4 regions of the Rhizobium phaseoli genome follow, and region 1 is predicted to be linked to each of the others. Evidence: predicted binding sites of a transcription regulator. Region 1 holds the regulator's gene; each other region holds the start of a gene.
The links. Region 1 encodes HrcA, which represses chaperone genes, less so after heat shock. Its sites were predicted from a motif close to GTTAGCACTCNCNNNNNGNGAGTGCTAAC; they were not measured.

Region 1 (5,105 bases):
CCTTGAGGAAGGCGGCGGCAAAGCGCTCCTGATCCACCGGCTGGTGGCGCACATGGCTGTTGAAGTCGCAATAGGGACACTTCGCCGCGCAGAAGGGCCAATGGACATAGACGCCGAAGCCAGGCTCGCCGGTATCGGGCAGCAGCGCCGCATCGCGCGGGGAGCCTGGCGTGTCGAAATTGTCCACGTGGTGACCTTATGCCTCCAGGCAGGTTTCGACGAAGAGTTTGAAGGCGCGCGCCCGGTGCGACAGCGCCTGCGGCTTGCCGATATTCCAGCCGTGTTTTTCCTCGCCGCTCATCTCGCCGAAGGTAACGCCATAACCCTCCGGCTGGAAGACCGGATCGTAGCCGAAGCCCTGCGTGCCGCGCGGCGGCCAGACGACGTTGCCTTCCACTTCGCCGCGGAAGAGTTCGGTATGCCCGTCCGGCCAGGCGAGGCAGAGCACGCTGACGAAACGTGCGGTGCGCTGTTCGGGCGCCGTGGCGCCGGCATCCTGCAGCGCCTTTTCCACCTTGGCCATCGCCATGTCGAAATCGCGCGTGCCGTCGGCTTTTTCCGCCCAATTGGCGGTGTAGACGCCGGGATCGCCGCCGAGCGCGTCGACCACCAGCCCGGAATCGTCCGACAGCGCCGGCATGCCGGCGGCATGGGCGGAGGCAACCGCCTTGATCGTCGCATTTTCCTCGAAGCTGGTGCCGGTTTCGTCGGGCTCGACGAAATTCAGCTCAGCGGCCGATTTGGCGGTGAAGCCCAGCGGCCCGATCAGTTCCTGGATCTCGCGGATCTTGCCGGCATTGTGGCTGGCGACGACGATGGTCTTCGTTTCAAGCTTGCGCATTCAGATATCCTGTTCGATGCCCCAGATTTTGGCCTCCGCGCATTCCAGGCTGTTACCTTCAGGATCGCGGAAATAGATCGAGCGGCCGCCGTTCGGCCAATGCACCTCGGACTCGATCGACACACCTGCCGCTTTCAGCCGTTCGGCCATTGCATCAATATTGCGGCCGGAGACCCGGAAGCAGGCATGGCCCTCGCCTGATGTGCCGTGCGGCGGCACCTGCAACGCATTGGGCGCCGGCGGCTTTACCGTTTCCTCGGGGTTGAAGATCAGCAGCACGCCGGGGCCGCAGCGGAAGAAGACATGCCGGTTGCCCGCTCGGCTGATCTTTTCAAGGCCGAGAACGTCTTCGTAGAAGACCTCGGCCTTGTCGAGATCGCGCGCATAGAGCGCCGTTTCCAGCATGCCTTCCAGCATGGGGTTCATCCCGCAATCGCCTGTTTCTGCAGGGCGACGAGTTCGCCGATGCCGTTCTTGGCAAGACCCATCAGCGAGGTGAATTCCTCTTCGGTAAACGGCGTGCCTTCGGCCGTGCCCTGAATTTCGACGATGCCGCCGGCGCCGGTCATGACGAAATTGGCGTCGGTCTCGGCCGAGGAATCCTCGAGATAGTCGAGGTCGATCACCGCCTGGCTGGCGAAAACGCCGCAGGAGATGGCGGCGACATGATCCTTCAGGACCCGGTCGACCTTGATCATGTTGCGGCTTTCCATCCATTTTAGGCAATCGTAAAGCGCGATCCAGCCGCCGGTGATCGACGCGGTCCGCGTGCCGCCATCGGCCTGGATGACATCACAATCGAGGGTGATCTGCCGTTCGCCGAGCGCTTGCAGATCGACGACGGCGCGCAGCGACCGGCCGATCAGCCGCTGGATTTCCTGGGTGCGACCGCCCTGCTTGCCGGCCGCGGCCTCGCGTTTCATGCGTTCGCCGGTCGCCCGCGGCAGCATGCCGTATTCGGCCGTCACCCAACCCTTGCCGGTATTGCGCAGCCACGGCGGCGTCTTGTCCTCGAGGCTTGCGGTGCAGAGCACATGCGTATCGCCGAACTTCACCAGGCAGGAGCCTTCCGCATGCTTGGAAAAGTTGCGCTCGAACGAGACCTTGCGCATCTGGTCGGTTTTTCTGCCTGAAGGCCGCATTCTTATCTCCTGGAGTTGCTGACCGCTTCTACGATTGGCGGCGCCCATTTGCAAATTCCCTTTTGCCACGGGGGCGAGTTTGACTATATTTTCGGGAAAGCATCATCAGTTTGGGTTCGAGAGGTTCATGGGCACCAGGTCGACGTCGGTTTCGGATGCCGTTGCCGTGCTGGACGAGCGCTCCCGGGAAATCTTTCGCCGCATCGTCGAAGGGTATCTGGAAAGCGGCGAACCGCTCGGCTCGCGCAATCTGTCGCGCCTCCTGCCGATGTCGCTGTCGCCGGCCTCGGTGCGCAACGTCATGAGCGATCTCGAAGAACTCGGCCTGATTTATTCGCCGCATATCAGCGCCGGCCGGCTGCCGACCCAAATCGGCCTGCGCTTCTTCGTCGATGCCTTCATGCAGGTCGGCGATCTCTCCGCCGAGGACCGCGCCAATATCGACCGCCAGGTGCGGGCCGAAAGCGGCGGCAATCCGGTGGAATCGATGATGAACGAGGCCAGCCGCATGCTGTCGGGCATTTCGCGCGGCGCCGGCCTCGTCATCACCTCGAAGAGCGATCCAGTGCTGAAGCATGTCGAATTCATCCGGCTGGAGCCGACAAAGGCGCTCGCCGTGCTCGTCGGCGATCACGACCAGGTGGAAAACCGCATCATCGAGCTGCCGGCCGGCGTCACCTCCTCGCAGCTGACGGAGGCTGCAAATTTCCTCAATGCGCACATGTCCGGCCAGACCCTGCCGGAGCTGCGCAAACAATTGAGCCAGCTGAAGGACGATGTCCGCCACGAGCTCGATGCGCTGTCGCGCGATCTGGTCGAGCGCGGCATCGCCGTCTGGGCCGGCAGCCCGGACGAGGGGAAGCCCGCCCAGCTGATCATTCGCGGCCGCGCCAACCTTCTCGAAGGCCTTGGCGGCGCAGAGGATCTCGACCGGCTTCGTATGCTATTCGACGATCTCGAAAAGAAGGACAGCCTCATCGAGATCCTCAGTCTGGCTGAAAGCGGCTCGGGCGTGCGCATCTTCATCGGCTCGGAAAACAAGCTCTTCTCGCTGTCCGGCTCGTCGCTGATCGTCGCGCCCTATCGTGACGATGACGATCGGATCGTCGGCGCTGTCGGCGTCATTGGCCCGACGCGGCTCAATTATTCCCGCATCGTGCCGATGGTGGATTACACGGCCCAACTCGTCTCCCGCCTCTCGCGCAATCCGCTTTGACGCGCTTTAGCTCTTTGTTTGATGCATGTTGTTATCCCGGAACCGCGGCACACTTCCGGGCGACATGCATTAGCGCGAAACTCCGCGGAATTTTCGCTTCTTTGTCACGCAGACTTGATTTTTTTCGGTCAAACCTCGATATCGGGCGCATCTGAAGACACCAACCGGAGACCGTCATGACCGATGAAACGACGAAAAACGGACCTGACGCCACTGCGGCCGATGCCGCAGCCGACGCTGCCGCCTACGTCGAGAACGATACCGTGCAGGAAGAGACCGCCCAGCCAGACCCGCTTGAGCTTCTGAAAGCCGAAAACAGCGAGCTGCGCGACCGCTATCTGCGCCTCGCCGCCGAGATGGACAATCTGCGCCGCCGCACCGAGCGCGAGGTCAAGGACGCCAAGTCCTATTCCGTCGCCGGTTTCGCCCGCGACATGCTCGCCGTCTCCGACAATCTGCGCCGGGCGCTGGATGCCATCTCTCCGGAGGCCAAGGCGACGGCCGATGCCGGCCTGACCTCGCTGATCGAAGGTGTCGAGATGACCGAACGCGCCATGCTGTCGGCGCTCGAGCGCCATGGTGTGCGCAAGCTGGAGCCGGTCGGCCAGAAGTTCGATCCGAATTTCCATCAGGCGATGTTCGAGGTGCCCAACTCCGAGGTGCCGAACAACACGGTCGTCCAGGTCGTGCAGGCGGGCTTTACCATCGGCGAGCGCGTGCTGCGCCCGGCCATGGTCGGTGTCGCCAAGGGCGGCCCGAAGCCGGCCGAAGCCGAAACCAACTCGGTCTTCGACGAGAAGGACGCCTGATATCTTTTTCCTTCTCTTGTTGGAGAAGGAAAAGTCAAAAATCAGATGCGGGCGAAGCGTTCGATCAGAAGATCGAAGAAGCCGTCCGCATCGACATGGCGCATCACCTTCGCATTGCGCTTGCGCTCCGTCACATGCCACCAGTCGACCACGGTCATGCCGACGGTGAGTTCCGACCGGACCTCGATCTCGACATTGCAGTCCCGGCCCTGGAAAAGTGCCGGCTTCAAGAGATAGGCGATCACCGTCGGGTCGTGCAGGGGCCCGCCGTCGGAGCCGTATTTCTCGATATCGAAGCGTTCGAAGAATTCCAGCATCTCGACCATCGCCTTTGCCGGCGCCGTGCCGATCTCGGCCATGCGTTTCACCCGGTCTTTGCGCGTCAGTAACTGGTGCGTCACGTCAAGCGGCATCATCACGATCGGCACGCCCGAGCGGAAGACGATGTCGGCCGCTTCCGGATCGACATAGATGTTGAACTCGGCGGCCGGCGTGATATTGCCGCCCTCGAAGAAGCCGCCGCCCATCATCACCAGTTCGCGGATGCGCGCGATGATGTCCGGCGCCTTCTGGAAGGCCATGCCGATATTGGTGAGCGGCCCGAGCGTGCAGAGCGTCACGGTGCCTGCCGGCTCGCGGCGCAGCGTCTCGATGATGAAGTCGACGGAATGGCCGGGCTGCAGCGCCATCGTCGGTTCGGCGAGTTCAGGGCCGTCGAGGCCGGTCTTGCCGTGCACGTGCTCCGCCGTCACCAGCTTGCGGGCGATCGGCCTGTCGGCACCGGCGAAGACCTTCGTCTCCGGCCGGCCGCAGAGCTCGCAGACGATCCGCGCATTGCGGCTGGTCAGCGAAAGCGGCACATTGCCGGCGACCGTGGTGATCCCCAGGACTTCCAGCTCATCGGGGCTGCCGAAGGCCAGCATGATGGCGGCCGCGTCGTCCTGGCCGGGATCCGTGTCGATGATGATTTTTCTTGCGCTTGCCATTGCGACCGTCCCGTCCTCGTCATGCCTGTTGCTGCGGCATGCACCACTTGTTCATTTCCCGTCACAAATCAGCACATTTCGCACGGGGCACGTTTTGATGCGAGGCGATGG
Region 2 (5,105 bases), on a different replicon from region 1:
TCGGCAGCCTGGGAAGCCTACGCAAATTCGAGAAAAAGCCCGAAGACCCGCAAGGCCGGCCCCGGCTTCGCCGATCCCGATTATGATCTGGCTGAAGACTGGCTGGCGGCCCGCGACGCCATCCGTGATGCGCAAAAGCGGCATGACGACCCGAACGGGCCTACCCGTCTGCTTCTCGTCAACGGCTCGACGCGCAGCGAACACACCTGCCCGGGCGAGATTTCGAAGAGCTACCGTATGGTCGATATCGCCAGGGAGGTGCTGGAGCAGCAGCGCCACGTGAAGATCGAGGTCCTCGACCTGAGCCGGCTCGCCTCGGAATACGGCAGGCAGATCCACCCGTGCAAAGCCTGCTTCTCCACTGCGGCGGCTCTCTGTCACTGGCCCTGTTCCTGTTATCCCAACTATTCGCTCGGGCAGATCCATGACTGGATGAACGAGATCTATCCGATGTGGGTCGAGGCGCACGGCATCATGATCGTCACGCCGGTGCACTGGTATCAGGCGCCGTCATCCCTGAAGCTGATGATCGACCGGCTTGTCTGTGCCGACGGCGGCAATCCGGATCCCACAAGCACGCACGGAAAACATGCCGACCAGGCAAAACAGCTGGAGATGAATGGATGGCCCTATCCCCGCCATCTCGAAGGCCGCCTGTTTTCCGTCGTCGTTCATGGCGACACGGAGGGTGCGGAAGATGTCCGCAGGAACCTCTCGGACTGGCTGAGATCGATGGATCTTATTCCAGCCGGCCCGCTTGCCGAAGTCGATCGCTATATTGGTTATTGGGAGCCCTATGCGACGAGCCACGTAAACTACGAAAAGGACCAGGCGATGCAGGAGGAAATCCGCAATGCGGGTCGAACGCTGTACGAAGCCGCGACCGCCAAGCGCCAAGGCCCCCAGATCGCTGCCGGCGCCGGCTTGCGGCAGCCGCGTCAGAAATAGCGCCGCGAACGACTCTTGCCGGCAGGACCTTGGCTGTGGCCGCAGAACGGAACACCTATTGTCCGTTCTCTATATCGCGTAGCAGATCCAGGCCGCGTTGATACTTTTCCTTGTTTTTGCCGATCTGTTCGGCCTGTCGGAGATTGTCTTCAAGGTCGGCCCGCTTGACAGGCAGAGCGAGCGGATTTGCTGCCGCACGCCTGACGAATTCCTCGTCCGGCTCGTCGGGCCGCTGGGTCAACGCGTCCACCGCCGAGATGATCGCCGGCGGGAAGCCTTCCTCTCTCAGCCTGTCGAGCGTCCAGCCGCTGCCTTTTTCTGCAACGTCGTGAAGGTAGGCGACGGTTCGCGCCTCATCGCCCGACACGAGAAGCGCGACCCGCTGACAGTGCTCGAAGAACGGTTGGCCGGTTTTGTCCGTCTGGCCGCCATGTGCGTCCATAGCGATCTGCATGGCGTGGTCGAGATGCTGCATGACGATTACGGTCCTTCGGTCTCTCTGATCTTCTGCCGCGAAGGCTTCTCCCCCGTGGTTATTTCGATATCGGGCGCAGCCGCCCCGGCAGCTTGACCACCTGCGAGGCGTGGCCGGTCGAGATCGCCGCTTTCCCCTGCGCCTTGAAGCAGCGCCGCGTCGTCCCTGTCGTCTTGATCGAGCAGGTCCTGCAGCGTCTCATGCTCGTCCTCGCCAGCCAGCTCGTCGCAGGCTTGCATCCAATGGCGCAGGTCCGCCCCTTCAGGGCGGCCTTCGGCCTCCCAGATTTCGTAGGCCCGCCGGCGTATCTGTTCGTGTTTGTCTGTGGCCATGATCTTCTCCAGTTCCGACCTGACCTCGCAAGATGCCGAAAACTAGGCCGCCATCTGCCGGCAGCTTTCAGCGCAGCTCCGGCAGGCATCGACACACGCCTGCATATCGCCCATTCGTTCGCAGTCGGCCGCGCACTCCGTGCAAATCTCGGCGCATTCACGGCAGGTATGTTTATGGTGATCGGTGCCGATCAGCATGAAATGCGCGGACGTGCGGCAAATCTCGGCGCAGGCCATCATCAGCCTGAAATGCGCAGGCTCCGTATGCTTTCCACCTGCTTCGAGACAGTGGCTCATTGCCGTGCGAAGACAAACGCCATAGCAACGCAGGCAGTTGTCGATGCATTTCTGCATTATCGGATCCATCTCATGCATGTTCTTCCTCCAATTCATCGCGTGACGACCAAATCGAGCGGCCGTGTTTCAAGGCGTGTTGATGGTGGGAAGAAAATCCTCCACCTGCTTGCGCTCATTCTTTGGAAGCGTCTCCACCCGTTCCTGCCAGAAGCGTTCGGCCGCCGGCGGATCCTCTTCCCATTGGCGAACAGTGGTGATGTTGTCGTCGATCTTGGACCGGCGCCGCCCCCCGAGGCTCAGATACTCTTTCGCAAGTTTCAGGCTTGGAGTTTCAGCGCTGGTATCGCGATCCAGTGTCGAACCCGCATTGCGCCGGGCTGCGTCCGATGCTCTTTGGCGATCGACCTCGGCCCCTTGCGTATCGAAGGAGCGCGCGTCGTCGGTTCCGCTTTCGGGTGGCGTGCTGATTTTCGAAGTGTTCATGGATCACCTGTCGATGCTGTGATCCATTAACCTTCGCCAGCCGTGAGAGTTCCGCAGGCTGGCGATTGATTTGCGCGGGGCAATCAGTGAACGGCCATGCTGACCATGCGATACGGGTGCACGGCCTCGAACTGCGAGATCATCGCCGTCGCCTCGAGCAGGACGCGCTCGGCATTCTCGGGATCGTCCCGAGCGAGTTCGTCGGCGTTGACGCGGATCGCTTCGGCCATATTGTTCGACAGCACAGCAAATTGCATATTCCCCTCTACGAGGGCCTCGCGCGCCGTATCCTCCAGCGTGCGAGCGATATCGACGAAGATTTCCTCGCGTTCCTCGATAGTGAGGTCTTTGATTATATTGGTCTTCTCTTCCATGTCACTCACTCCTAAAAGACGTGGGACGTTGATCGAGCTCATCGAGCCTCGATCGCCTGAGAGCTAGGAACGCCGATATCCGGATTCAAGCCGGAACACAGTTTTGAACTCGTCTTCCAGACGAGGGGATGACCATCGTCATTGGTTCGAACGCAGGAGCCGGTCTTCGGTTCCCCCGCGAGGTCATTAGCAGTCACCGGTCGCGAGTGCTAATTTTTCTGCGTCGCCCCTTGAAATCGAAAAACCATCGAACCAGATCAAACGCGCAAGGCGCGCGACCTTGCACCCGCCCGGACCTCGTCATCCGGTTCGGTCTGGCGAACAACGTCATCATTGTTTGTCGATGGAGAAAGACATGTCGTTCCGACCGCTTCATGACCGCATTCTCGTCCGCCGCGTCGATTCCGAGGAAAAGACCAAGGGCGGCATCATCATTCCCGACACCGCCAAGGAAAAGCCGCAGGAAGGCGAGGTCATCGCCGTCGGTCCCGGCGCCCGCAACGATGCCGGCCAGATTCAGGCGCTCGACGTCAAGGTCGGCGATCGCATTCTGTTCGGCAAGTGGTCCGGCACGGAGATCAAGATCAACGGCGAAGAGCTGCTGATCATGAAGGAAAGCGACGTGATGGGTATCATCGAAGCCCGGAGCGAAGGAAAGCAGGCCGCCTGAGCCGCTCAGGACGAGGTCAATGCTAGCTGCCTATGAAGGAGTGAGGACATGGCTGCTAAAGAAGTCAAATTCAACGTCGATGCCCGCGAAAAGCTGCTGCGCGGCGTCGACATCCTGGCCAACGCCGTCAAGGTGACCCTTGGCCCGAAAGGCCGCAACGTCGTGATCGACAAATCCTTCGGCGCGCCGCGCATCACCAAGGACGGCGTTTCGGTCGCCAAGGAAATCGAACTCGAAGACAAGTTCGAAAACATGGGCGCCCAGATGGTCCGCGAAGTCGCTTCGAAGACCAGCGACATCGCCGGCGACGGCACCACGACTGCGACGGTACTCGCCCAGGCGATCGTCAAGGAGGGCGCCAAAGCCGTTACCTCAGGGATGAACCCGATGGACCTGAAGCGCGGCATCGATCTCGCCGTCGCCGCCATCGTCGCGGAACTCAAGGCCAACGCCCGCAATATCTCCAACAATTCCGAGATCGCCCAGGTCGGTACAATCTCCGCCAATGGCGATGCTGAAATCGGCCGCTTCCTGGCGGAGGCGATGGAAAAGGTCGGGAATGACGGCGTCATCACGGTTGAAGAAGCCAAGACCGCCGAAACCGAACTCGAAGTCGTCGAAGGCATGCAGTTCGACCGCGGTTACCTCAGCCCCTACTTCGTCACCAATGCCGACAAGATGCGGGTCGAGTTCGAGGATCCCTATATCCTGATACACGAGAAGAAGCTCTCGAACCTGCAGTCGATGCTCCCGATCCTCGAAGCCGTCGTCCAGTCCGGCAAGCCGCTCCTCATCATCGCTGAAGACGTCGAAGGCGAAGCCCTTGCAACGCTCGTCGTCAACAAACTGCGCGGCGGCCTGAAGATTGCTGCCGTCAAGGCGCCTGGCTTCGGCGACCGCCGCAAGGCCATGCTCGAAGACATCGCCGTGCTCACCGCCGGCACCGTGATCTCCGAAGACCTCGGCATCAAGCTCGAGAGCGTCACGCTCGACATGCTCGGTCGGGCGAAGAAAGTGTCGGTTGAGAAGGAGAACACCACGATCGTCGACGGTTCGGGCGCCAAGTCCGACATCGAAGGCCGTATTGCGCAGATTAAGGCGCAGATCGAAGAAACCACCTCCGACTACGATCGCGAGAAGCTGCAGGAACGTCTTGCCAAGCTCGCCGGCGGCGTTGCCGTCATCCGCGTCGGCGGCTCGACGGAAGTCGAAGTGAAGGAAAAGAAGGACCGCGTCGACGACGCGCTTCACGCCACCCGCGCGGCGGTCGAGGAAGGCATCCTGCCAGGCGGCGGCGTGGCGCTGCTGCGCGCCGTCAAGGCGCTTGAAAATGTGCAGACCGCCAATTCCGAGCAGCGCGTCGGCGTCGATATTGTTCGCCGCGCACTTGAGGCGCCAGCGCGCCAGATCGCGGAGAACGCCGGCGCGGAAGGCTCGGTGGTCGTCGGCAAGCTGCGTGAAAAGACCGAGTTCTCCTATGGCTGGAACGCCCAGACGGGCGAATTTGGCGACCTCTATGCGCAGGG
Region 3 (5,105 bases), 930 kb from region 1:
TGGATCTATGGGGTCGGATTGGTGCTGACGCTTGCCATTTCCTTTTCCTACAATCTCTGGCCGGTCTCACGCACCAAATGGTTCCTGCGCCGCTTCGATCATTCGGCCATTTTCATCCTGATCGCCGCCACCTATACGCCCTTCCTCGAACGCGGCGCCGACGATCCGCTGCTGTTGTACATGCTGGTGGCGATCTGGCTGTTCGCCGCCGTCGGCATCGTCCTGAAATGCGCCTTTCCCGGCCGCTACGACCGTCTCGCCATCCTGCTTTACCTCGCCATGGGCTGGAGCGGCGTGGTGGTGGCCGGGCCTGTCGCTGCGCGCATCCCCTCCGCCTCGATGCTGCTGATCGTCATCGGCGGCGTCCTCTATTCGCTCGGCGTCATCTTCCATGTCTGGGAGAAGCTGCGCTTCCAGAACGCCATCTGGCACGGGTTCGTCGTCATCGCCGCGGCCGTGCATTATTCGGCCGTCTTTACCTGTTTCAGCCTGCCGGCATCGGGCTTCTGAGCGGCGGCCTGGGCGCAGCCGTTCCGCAAGCGGCGTCTCCACCATCTGCCGTTTACATCTTCGGAGGCGCGGCGTATGCCACCCGGACAGCCAAACGAACCGGACCAACTATGACAGACGCCGTCCTTATTCGCGACGCCACCGACGCCGATCTTCCCGCCATCCGCGAGATCTACAATCACGCCGTCGAGCACACGACGGCCATCTGGAACGAGACGCTGGTCGACCTCGACAACCGGCGGGAATGGATGAGGGCGCGCCAGGGCCGCGGCTTTCCCGTCATCGTCGCCGAGCTGTCGGGCAAGGTCGCAGGCTATGCCTCCTATGGCGATTGGCGGGCCTTCGACGGCTATCGCCACACAGTCGAACATTCTGTCTATGTCGACAAGGATTGCCGCGGCGCCGGCATCGGCGAGACACTGATGCGCGAATTGATCGTGCGTGCCGCTGCCGCCGATGTCCACGTGATGATCGCCGGCATCGAGGCCGAGAACACCGCCTCGATCCGGCTGCACGAGAAGCTGGGCTTCCGCATCGCCGGTAGATTTTCCGAGGTCGGCACCAAGTTCGGCCGCTGGCTGGATCTCACCTGCATGGAGCTTCGCCTGCCCGCCAGGCCGGATTGACCGCCTGTCTGGGCAAGGCGGTTTGACCGCCTGCCCGGGCAAGGCAAATGCGCGTTTGCCTTGCCGGGACGGAGCGAACCCGCAGATGATTGCCGGCGCGTTCGCCATCTTTTTATTGTATTCTGAGCTGTGTAGAAATGGGGGGCGCCTGCTTCGCGACAGCCGGCGTGATAAGCGTCATGGAGATCAACAGTTCAATGGCAATGCATAGATCGCCGCTCGGCCTCCTTGCCTTCCTTCTTCTCGCCTTTGCTCCGATATCCACCCGCGCTGCCGATTGCGGCAGCACGGCCTCGCCGAAGCTCGACTGGCAGGAATGTTCGAAGAAGAACCTGATGCTGCAGGGCAGTGATCTGGAAGGCGCCAATCTCTTCAGCACCGATTTCTCACTGACGGACCTCAGCGGCGGGAATTTCAAATCCGCCAATCTGGAGAAGGCGACTTTGGTGCGCGCCTCGCTCGAGGGGTCACATGCCGAGGGGGCCAATTTCGCCAAGGTCGAGGCCTATCGCGCCAGCTTCGCCAATATTGCCGCCGAAGGCGCGTCCTTTGCCGGCGCCGAGCTGCAGCGCGCCAATTTCGGCGGCGCCCGGCTTTCCGGCGCGAGCTTCGAAAAGGCCGAACTCGGGCGCGCCGATTTCGATAAGGCGGTGCTGACGGGGGTGAAATTCTCCTTCGCCAATCTCTCCCGGGCCGATCTCTCCAACGCCACCTTCGAAGGCCCGGTAATCTTCGAGCGCGCCTTCATGTTCCTGACCCGCATCGAAGGCCTCGACCTTTCGGCTGCCGCCGGGCTCGAACAGGCGCAGATCGACCTCGCCTGCGGCGACGCCTCGACCAAACTGCCCTCCGGCCTCTCGGCGCCGGCAACTTGGCCATGTCCGGCCGAGCACGAGTGATTACAAAGGCGACAACTGGTCGCCTTTGGCAACACGCAGCGCTGCCTTAGGAAGGGTGCGTTCGACTCAGTGGAGTTTGAACTCGCCCATGACGCGGCGCCACTCGTTAGGTCCGATCAGCCGCTGGTGGGTGTAGCGAACGGAGTGTAGCGGCCCGTCGAGCGTGGACTGCCAGAATTGGAGAAACTTGTGCATCTCCGGAAAGTCCGGAGCAAGATCGTAATCCTGCCAGACATAGGTTTGCAGCACGGATTCAAAATCAGGAATGCGATAGAGGATATGCGCAGTGGTCAGTCCATAGCCGTTCAACTGGCGTTCCAGATCCGATGAAAATTGCATGCTTCATCTCCGTTTCGTGACGCTCGAAAGGTGGCGCAAAATTTTGCGGCCATCAACGGATTTCGGAACGCGTCCACCCTGTTTATTGTTCCTTTACAGAATGTTAGCAGCCGCTTGGAGCGAGTGCTAATTTTTTTATGGCGCCCTCTTGAAATGGAAAAACCGCAAAACCAGATCATTGCGCGCAGAACGCTCGATCGAGGTTTTGCACCCGCTCGGACTGGTCATCCGGTCCGGGCAGGGGAACATCGTTATTGTTTGTCCATTGGAGGAAAACATGTCGTTCCGACCGCTTCATGACCGCATTCTCGTCCGCCGCGTCGATTCCGAAGAAAAGACCAAGGGCGGCATCATCATCCCAGACACCGCCAAGGAAAAGCCGCAGGAAGGCGAGGTCATCGCTGTCGGCCCGGGCGCGCGCGATGATGCCGGCCAGGTCCAGGCGCTCGACGTCAAGGTCGGCGATCGTATCCTGTTCGGCAAGTGGTCCGGCACAGAGATCAAGATCAATGGCGAAGACCTGCTGATCATGAAGGAAAGCGATGTCATGGGCATCATCGAGGCCCGGGCCGCCGAAAAGATCGCCGCCTGAGGCGATTTCCACGCATTAGTCAAAAAAAGCTGCCTATTGAAGGAGTGACAGAATGGCTGCGAAAGAAGTCAAATTTCATAGCGATGCCCGTGAACGCATGCTGCGTGGGGTCGATGTGCTGGCCAATGCGGTGAAAGTAACGCTCGGTCCCAAGGGCCGCAACGTCGTGATCGACAAGTCCTTTGGCGCGCCGCGCATCACCAAGGACGGCGTTTCGGTCGCCAAGGAAATCGAACTCGAAGACAAGTTCGAGAACATGGGCGCCCAGATGCTGCGTGAAGTGGCATCCAAGACGAACGATCTCGCCGGGGACGGCACGACGACGGCGACCGTGCTTGCCCAGGCAATCGTCAAGGAAGGTGCCAAGGCGGTTGCCTCTGGCATGAACCCGATGGATCTGAAGCGCGGCATTGATCTTGCCGTCGACGCCGTCGTCGGGGAGTTGAAGGCCAACGCCCGCAAGATTTCCAACAATTCCGAAATTGCTCAGGTAGGTACCATTTCAGCCAACGGCGATTCCGAGATCGGCCGCTACCTCGCCGAAGCCATGGAAAAGGTCGGCAACGAAGGCGTCATCACGGTTGAAGAAGCCAAGACCGCCGAAACCGAACTCGAAGTCGTCGAAGGCATGCAGTTCGACCGCGGCTATTTGAGCCCCTACTTCGTCACCAACCAGGACAAGATGCGGGTCGAGCTCGAAGATCCCTATATCCTGATCCATGAGAAGAAGCTCTCGAACCTGCAGTCGATGCTCCCGATCCTCGAGGCTGTCGTCCAGACCGGCAAGCCGCTCCTCATCATCGCTGAAGACGTCGAAGGCGAAGCCCTTGCAACGCTCGTCGTCAACAAGCTGCGCGGCGGCCTGAAGATCGCTGCCGTCAAGGCTCCTGGCTTCGGCGACCGCCGCAAGGCCATGCTCGAAGACATCGCCATCCTGACGGGCGGCACCGTGATCTCCGAAGACCTCGGCATCAAGCTTGAAAATGTGACGCTCAACATGCTCGGGCGGGCGAAAAAGGTGGCGATCGAGAAGGAAAATACCACGATCATCGATGGTGCCGGCTCGAAGGCGGAACTCGACGGGCGCACTGCTCAGATCCGCGCCCAGATCGAAGAAACCACCTCCGACTACGACCGCGAGAAGCTGCAGGAACGTCTTGCCAAGCTCGCCGGCGGCGTTGCCGTCATCCGCGTCGGCGGCTCGACGGAAGTCGAAGTGAAGGAAAAGAAGGACCGCGTCGACGACGCGCTTCACGCAACCCGTGCGGCAGTCGAGGAAGGCATTCTGCCGGGCGGCGGCGTGGCGCTGCTGCGCGCGGTCAAGGCGCTCGACACTATCAAGACTGCCAATGACGACCAGCGCGTCGGCGTCGACATCGTTCGCCGGGCAATCGAGGCACCGGTTCGCCAGATCGCGGAGAATGCCGGAGCGGAAGGCTCGATCATCGTCGGCAAGCTGCGGGAGAAGAACGAATTCTCCTACGGCTGGAACGCCCAGACGGGCGAATACGGCGATCTCTACGCGCAGGGCGTCATCGATCCGGCCAAGGTCGTTCGCACCGCGCTTCAGGACGCAGCTTCCGTTGCCGGCCTGCTGGTGACGACAGAAGCCATGATCGCCGAGAAGCCCAAGAAGGAGGCTGCTCCGGCCATGCCCGCCGGTGCAGGTATGGACTTCTAACAGCGATCGCTGGCCCGCTCCGCCCTCGGGGCGGGCCGTTCCATGCGCTATTGGATGAAATATGAAACAAGTTCCATCGGTCGACACAATGGAGCCAAGCTATGAGAAAGGAAAGCCTCAGCAATTCCATCGAGCAGAATGCCACGGCGGCGATCAGCGCGGCGCATCTGCTTCATCCGGCGAACCATTTCAGTCACCCGCGTGACGTGCTCGCCGCCGATCACATCAGCAACGACGAAAAGCGGGCCATTCTCGCTTCATGGGCGTCCGATATCTTCGCGATCGAATCCGTGCCCGCCCTCCGGCTTTATCCCGGGGCGGAAAGAGCCGTTTCCTATGACGAGATTCTCGAAGCGCTGAAGACCCTGGACAAGGATGATCGGCAGCCCGGGGAGCAAGGTTCATCCGCTTCGTCCGGTGCCCGGAGGATCCGCCGCCGAAGACTGCCGGCACGCAGC
Region 4 (5,105 bases), 510 kb from region 1:
CGAGCGGTTTCACCCCCGCCAGCAGCGCCCTCGCCTCCTCCTCGTCGCGCTTGATCTGGGCGACGAGCGGATCGAGACCGTCGAACTTCAGCTCCGGTCTCATATAGCCGAAGAAGGAGACGGCGCAGAGCTGGCCGTAGAGATCGCCGCTGAAATCGAAGAGATAGGTTTCAAGCAGCGGCGCGCCGTTTTCCGTCACCGTCGGCCGGCGGCCATAGCTGGCCACCGCATCGTGGAGCGTTCCGTCCTGGCGGCGGAAGCGGACGGCGTAGATGCCGGCGGCAAGTTCGGCCTCCGGCGGCAGGCGCATGTTGGCGGTGGGGAAGCCAAGCTGCCGGCCGAGCTTTTCGCCGTCGATCACCTCCGCCTCGACCGTATAGCGGTAACCGAGCATGCCGGCGACCTGGCTGACCTCGCCCTCCTTCAGCAAGGCGCGAATATGGCTCGACGAGACGACGTCGGCATTTTCGTCGCGGAAGGCATCGATCAGTGTGACGCCGAAGCCGTAGGTCTGGCCGGCATTCATCAGGAAGGCGGGGCCGCCTTCGCGGTTGCGGCCGAAATGGAAATCGAAGCCGGTGACGACTTCGGAGGCGCCGAGCCAATCCTTCAGAATCGAATGAATGAAATCATCGGCCGAGCGCTGCGAGAACTCGTAGTCGAAAGGATATTCGATGACGGCGTTGAACCCCAGCGTTTCCAGGATACGGGCCTTGAGCGGCGCGGGTGTCAGGCGGAACACCGGGGTCTGCGGCCGGAAGACGGTGCGCGGATGCGGCTCGAAGGTCAGCACCAGAGCGGGGATGCCGCGCGCCCTTGCGATCTCGAGCGCGCGGTTCAGCACCGATTGATGGCCGCGATGGACGCCGTCGAAATTGCCGATGGCGATCACCCCGCCCCGGAGATGGGCGGGCAAGGGATCGCGGGTTTCATTGCGGTGGAAGACGGTCATCGGCTGGCTTCTCTTTATGCAAGGCGCGGCATCCACCACTTCGGCGCGGCGTTTTCCCGTTCGAGGTAGGCGTTGAGGATTGCCTCGTCGGTTTCGCCATTTAAGGTGTATTCCTTGGCGTGAATCCCGCCGCTGATGTAGAGAAGGTCGAGGCCAAAATTCAAGGCGCCACGGACATCGGTCGGCATGCCGTCGCCGATCGCCAGCACGCGCTCGGCCGGCACCTCGCCGCGAAGTTCGCGGGCAGCGGCCAGCGTCGCCTCGTAAATCGGCCGGTGCGGTTTGCCGGCGATGCGGGTTTTGCCGCCGAGCTGCTCATAATAGGCGGCCATGGCGCCGGCGCAGGGAATGATGCGGTGACCGCGCTCGACAACGAGGTCGGGATTGGCACAGATCATCGGCACCTCGCGCGCCTGAAAATCCAGAAGCATGTCGGTGTAATCTTCCGGCTTCTCGGTCTCATCGTCGAAAAAGCCGGTGCAGACGAGCGATCGCGCTTCGCCGGATGGCGCCCGCTCGACGCCAATGCCTTCGAGAAGCGCCTTGTCGCGTTCGGGGCCGAGCAGAAAGACCGTCTTCGGCCCCTCGGAAATCAGCCCGCGCGTGACGTCGCCCGAGGTGACGATCCTGTCATAGGCGCTGTCGGGCACGCCGATATGACGCAATTGCTCGACGACCTGCCAGGAAAGGCGCGGCGAATTGGTGATGAGGACGACGGCGAGGCCGCTCTCGCGGGCGGCCTGAAGGGCGGCAGCAGCCTTCGGGAACGGATCGACACCGTTGTGAACGACGCCCCAGACATCACAGAGCACCACGTCATAGCGATCGGTGATCTCAGAGAAGGTTTCTATCCGCTTGGCCATTCCAATGTCCCGAGTTGCTGCAGTCACCGGTGACATTGCAAAGGCGCAGGACGATGGCAAGGCATTTTCTTAGCGCCGGCCACGGCAAAGCCCTGTCGCGACAAACCGGCCCGTAATCGACAAGGTGCGCCCGCGACAGAGGGTTCGGCCGGAATCTCCGGCATTTCTCCGGTCTCTTCACAATTCCGGCACAAAAATTCGTGATTGCTCTCATTGACTCCTTTCGGAGCCATCCCTAAATGCTCGTCGCTAGCACTCACCGCAAGGGAGTGCTAACACCTATCCATGTGGGCCGCTCCGGTCCGCGAATGTCATTCGATCGAGGGATTAGACAATGGCAAGCACCAATTTCCGTCCGCTTCACGACCGCGTCGTCGTTCGTCGCGTCGAGTCCGAAGAGAAGACCAAGGGCGGGATCATCATTCCCGACACCGCCAAGGAAAAGCCGCAGGAAGGCGAAATCGTCGCCGTCGGTTCCGGCGCTCGTGACGAGTCCGGCAAGGTCGTCGCACTCGACGTCAAGGCTGGCGACCGCGTGCTGTTCGGCAAGTGGTCCGGCACCGAAGTCAAGATCAACGGCGAAGACCTTCTGATCATGAAGGAAGCCGACATCATGGGCATCATCGGCTGATTGCCGATCCGCTTTCCCGAAATGACTGACGGGCCTTTGCCCGAACAAATCGAATTCAGGAGTCACAAACATGGCAGCTAAAGAAATCAAGTTTGGCCGCACCGCGCGCGAAAAGATGCTGCGCGGCGTCGACATTCTCGCCGATGCAGTCAAGGTCACGCTCGGCCCGAAGGGTCGTAACGTCATCATCGACAAGTCCTTCGGCGCGCCGCGCATCACCAAGGACGGCGTTTCGGTCGCCAAGGAAATCGAACTCGAAGACAAGTTCGAAAACATGGGCGCCCAGATGGTCCGCGAAGTTGCTTCGAAGACCAACGACATCGCCGGCGACGGCACGACGACTGCAACCGTTCTTGCCCAGGCGATTGTTCGCGAAGGCGCCAAGGCTGTTGCCGCCGGCATGAACCCGATGGACCTGAAGCGCGGCATCGATCTCGCCGTCGCCGAAGTCGTCAAGGATCTCCAGGCCAAGGCCAAGAAGATCAACACCTCGGAAGAAGTCGCCCAGGTCGGCACGATCTCGGCAAACGGCGAGCGCCAGGTTGGCCTCGACATTGCTGAAGCCATGCAGAAGGTCGGCAACGAAGGCGTCATCACGGTTGAAGAAGCCAAGACCGCCGAAACCGAACTCGAAGTCGTCGAAGGCATGCAGTTCGACCGCGGCTACCTCAGCCCCTACTTCGTCACCAACCCGGAAAAGATGGTCGCCGACCTCGAAGACGTCTTCATTCTCCTCCACGAGAAGAAGCTCTCGAACCTGCAGTCGATGCTCCCGGTTCTCGAAGCTGTCGTCCAGACCGGCAAGCCGCTCCTCATCATCGCTGAAGACGTCGAAGGCGAAGCCCTTGCAACGCTCGTCGTCAACAAGCTGCGCGGCGGCCTGAAGATCGCTGCCGTCAAGGCTCCTGGCTTCGGCGACCGCCGCAAGGCCATGCTCGAAGACATCGCCATCCTGACGGGCGGCACCGTGATCTCCGAAGACCTCGGCATCAAGCTCGAGAGCGTCACGCTCGACATGCTCGGCCGTGCCAAGAAGGTTTCGATCTCCAAGGAAAACACCACGATCGTCGACGGTTCGGGCGCCAAGTCCGACATCGAAGGCCGTGTTGCCCAGATCAAGGCCCAGATCGAAGAAACCACCTCCGACTACGACCGCGAGAAGCTGCAGGAACGCCTTGCCAAGCTCGCTGGCGGCGTTGCCGTCATCCGCGTCGGCGGCTCGACGGAAGTCGAAGTGAAGGAAAAGAAGGACCGCATCGACGACGCCCTCAACGCGACGCGCGCTGCCGTTCAGGAAGGTATCGTACCGGGCGGCGGCGTTGCCCTGCTGCGCTCCTCCGTCAAGATCACCGCCAAGGGTATCAACGACGACCAGGAAGCCGGCGTCAACATCGTTCGCCGCGCGCTGCAGGCTCCGGCCCGCCAGATCGCTGAGAACGCAGGCGACGAAGCCTCGATCGTTGTCGGCAAGATCCTCGACAAGGATCAGGACAACTGGGGTTACAACGCCCAGACCGGCGAATATGGCGACATGATCGGCATGGGCATCATCGACCCGGTCAAGGTCGTTCGCACCGCCCTGCAGGATGCCGCTTCCGTTGCATCGCTGCTGATCACCACCGAAGCCATGATCGCCGAGCTGCCGAAGAAGGACGCTCCGGCTATGCCGGGCGGCATGGGCGGAATGGGCGGAATGGACATGATGTGATAGGCCAACGGCCTTTCACAGCATCGTCCATGAATCCGCCCATCATCCAAGATGGTTCAGCGCGTCAAGCGCGCTGAACTGGCGGCATGGACATGATGTGATAGGCGAAGCCTGCACTCATTCCGGCATCCGGAACAGGAAGGGCGGCCCTCGGGTCGCCCTTTTTCTTTGCCGTAAGCTTCGTCCGAAAACGATTCGTTCCATTGCGCGCGATTTTGTGCCGTGCATCGTATGTGCCGGCGGCCCAAGCTTTTGCGAGGCTTGCGCCGCTGCCTGTATTTCTCTCCACGCAACGTGCGGGCAATCGTCGTCTTGCGGCGATCTATCTCCCGCCAAGTGAGGCGAAACCAGGAAAAAGCGCCGAAAATTGAGCTCCTGGGCTCCATTCTCGCCAAGCAGCGCGGGGGCCGACATTTCCGGTAAAAGGATCTCGATCCGAACACCCCTTAAAAAGCCGTTGCCGTTTGTGCAAAAGTTCCTATAAATCCGCGCTGCAATTGAAGCGCGCCCGGCGATTATTTTCGCTGTCAGACGAGCGCGGGAAGGCGATGCCAGAATAGATGGTTTCAAAGGGCTCCGGTTCGGAGGCTCGGATGGCCGTGGCAATGATCGCCGATATGGGCGCGGGCATTATGCCCGCTGCTGCATAAGCCTGTCTCTAGTGTTTGCCGAGCGTGCGGCGGAGGAGCCGCATGCGAACGAGGGAACGCCCGTGTTCAAGATTGCCAAAGCCAATGCAGCCGTACCGATGCTGCCCGGCTCGATGAACGACAATAATCAACAGCACGAGATGCTGGCGCAGTTTTCCGTTTCCGAAAGCTGGACCGGGGATCTGTCGAGCGGGGTGCTTCGTCTCGGCAAGTGGAGCGCCATACTGCACGGCCTTTCCACAGAGGAATGCGGACTGCTGAATCTGATCCGATGCTACGATTCCGGAGATCGCAATCACGT

Region 2: the regulator HrcA is predicted to act here: its motif matches at 3,095-3,123, upstream of groES (co-chaperone GroES).
Region 3: the regulator HrcA is predicted to act here: its motif matches at 2,477-2,505, upstream of groES (co-chaperone GroES).
Region 4: the regulator HrcA is predicted to act here: its motif matches at 2,064-2,092, upstream of groES (co-chaperone GroES).

What each region holds. Positions count from the first base shown of each region.
Region 1 covers NZ_CP013532.1:407,396-412,500, forward strand. The annotation lists gene hemW (radical SAM family heme chaperone HemW) at 1-187, opposite strand, end outside; gene rdgB (RdgB/HAM1 family non-canonical purine NTP pyrophosphatase) at 197-841, opposite strand; gene AMC88_RS01970 (VOC family protein) at 842-1,267, opposite strand; gene rph (ribonuclease PH) at 1,264-1,983, opposite strand; gene hrcA (heat-inducible transcriptional repressor HrcA) at 2,111-3,199, shown strand; gene grpE (nucleotide exchange factor GrpE) at 3,376-4,008, shown strand; gene AMC88_RS01990 (nucleoside hydrolase) at 4,050-4,994, opposite strand.
Region 2 covers NZ_CP013536.1:327,410-332,514, reverse strand. The annotation lists gene AMC88_RS28755 (flavodoxin family protein) at 1-948, shown strand, start outside; gene AMC88_RS28750 (HD domain-containing protein) at 1,004-1,423, opposite strand; gene AMC88_RS28745 (DUF2934 domain-containing protein) at 1,429-1,755, opposite strand; gene AMC88_RS28740 (four-helix bundle copper-binding protein) at 1,798-2,130, opposite strand; gene AMC88_RS28735 (hypothetical protein) at 2,179-2,535, opposite strand; gene AMC88_RS28730 (hypothetical protein) at 2,619-2,909, opposite strand; gene groES (co-chaperone GroES) at 3,265-3,579, shown strand; gene groL (chaperonin GroEL) at 3,628-5,105, shown strand, end outside.
Region 3 covers NZ_CP013532.1:1,335,748-1,340,852, forward strand. The annotation lists gene trhA (PAQR family membrane homeostasis protein TrhA) at 1-510, shown strand, start outside; gene AMC88_RS06505 (GNAT family N-acetyltransferase) at 621-1,136, shown strand; gene AMC88_RS06510 (pentapeptide repeat-containing protein) at 1,334-2,035, shown strand; gene AMC88_RS06515 (usg protein) at 2,102-2,374, opposite strand; gene groES (co-chaperone GroES) at 2,652-2,966, shown strand; gene groL (chaperonin GroEL) at 3,019-4,647, shown strand; gene AMC88_RS06530 (hypothetical protein) at 4,749-5,105, shown strand, end outside.
Region 4 covers NZ_CP013532.1:915,369-920,473, reverse strand. The annotation lists gene AMC88_RS04430 (bifunctional riboflavin kinase/FAD synthetase) at 1-952, opposite strand, end outside; gene AMC88_RS04425 (TIGR01459 family HAD-type hydrolase) at 967-1,815, opposite strand; gene groES (co-chaperone GroES) at 2,150-2,446, shown strand; gene groL (chaperonin GroEL) at 2,517-4,154, shown strand; gene AMC88_RS04410 (hypothetical protein) at 4,867-5,105, shown strand, end outside.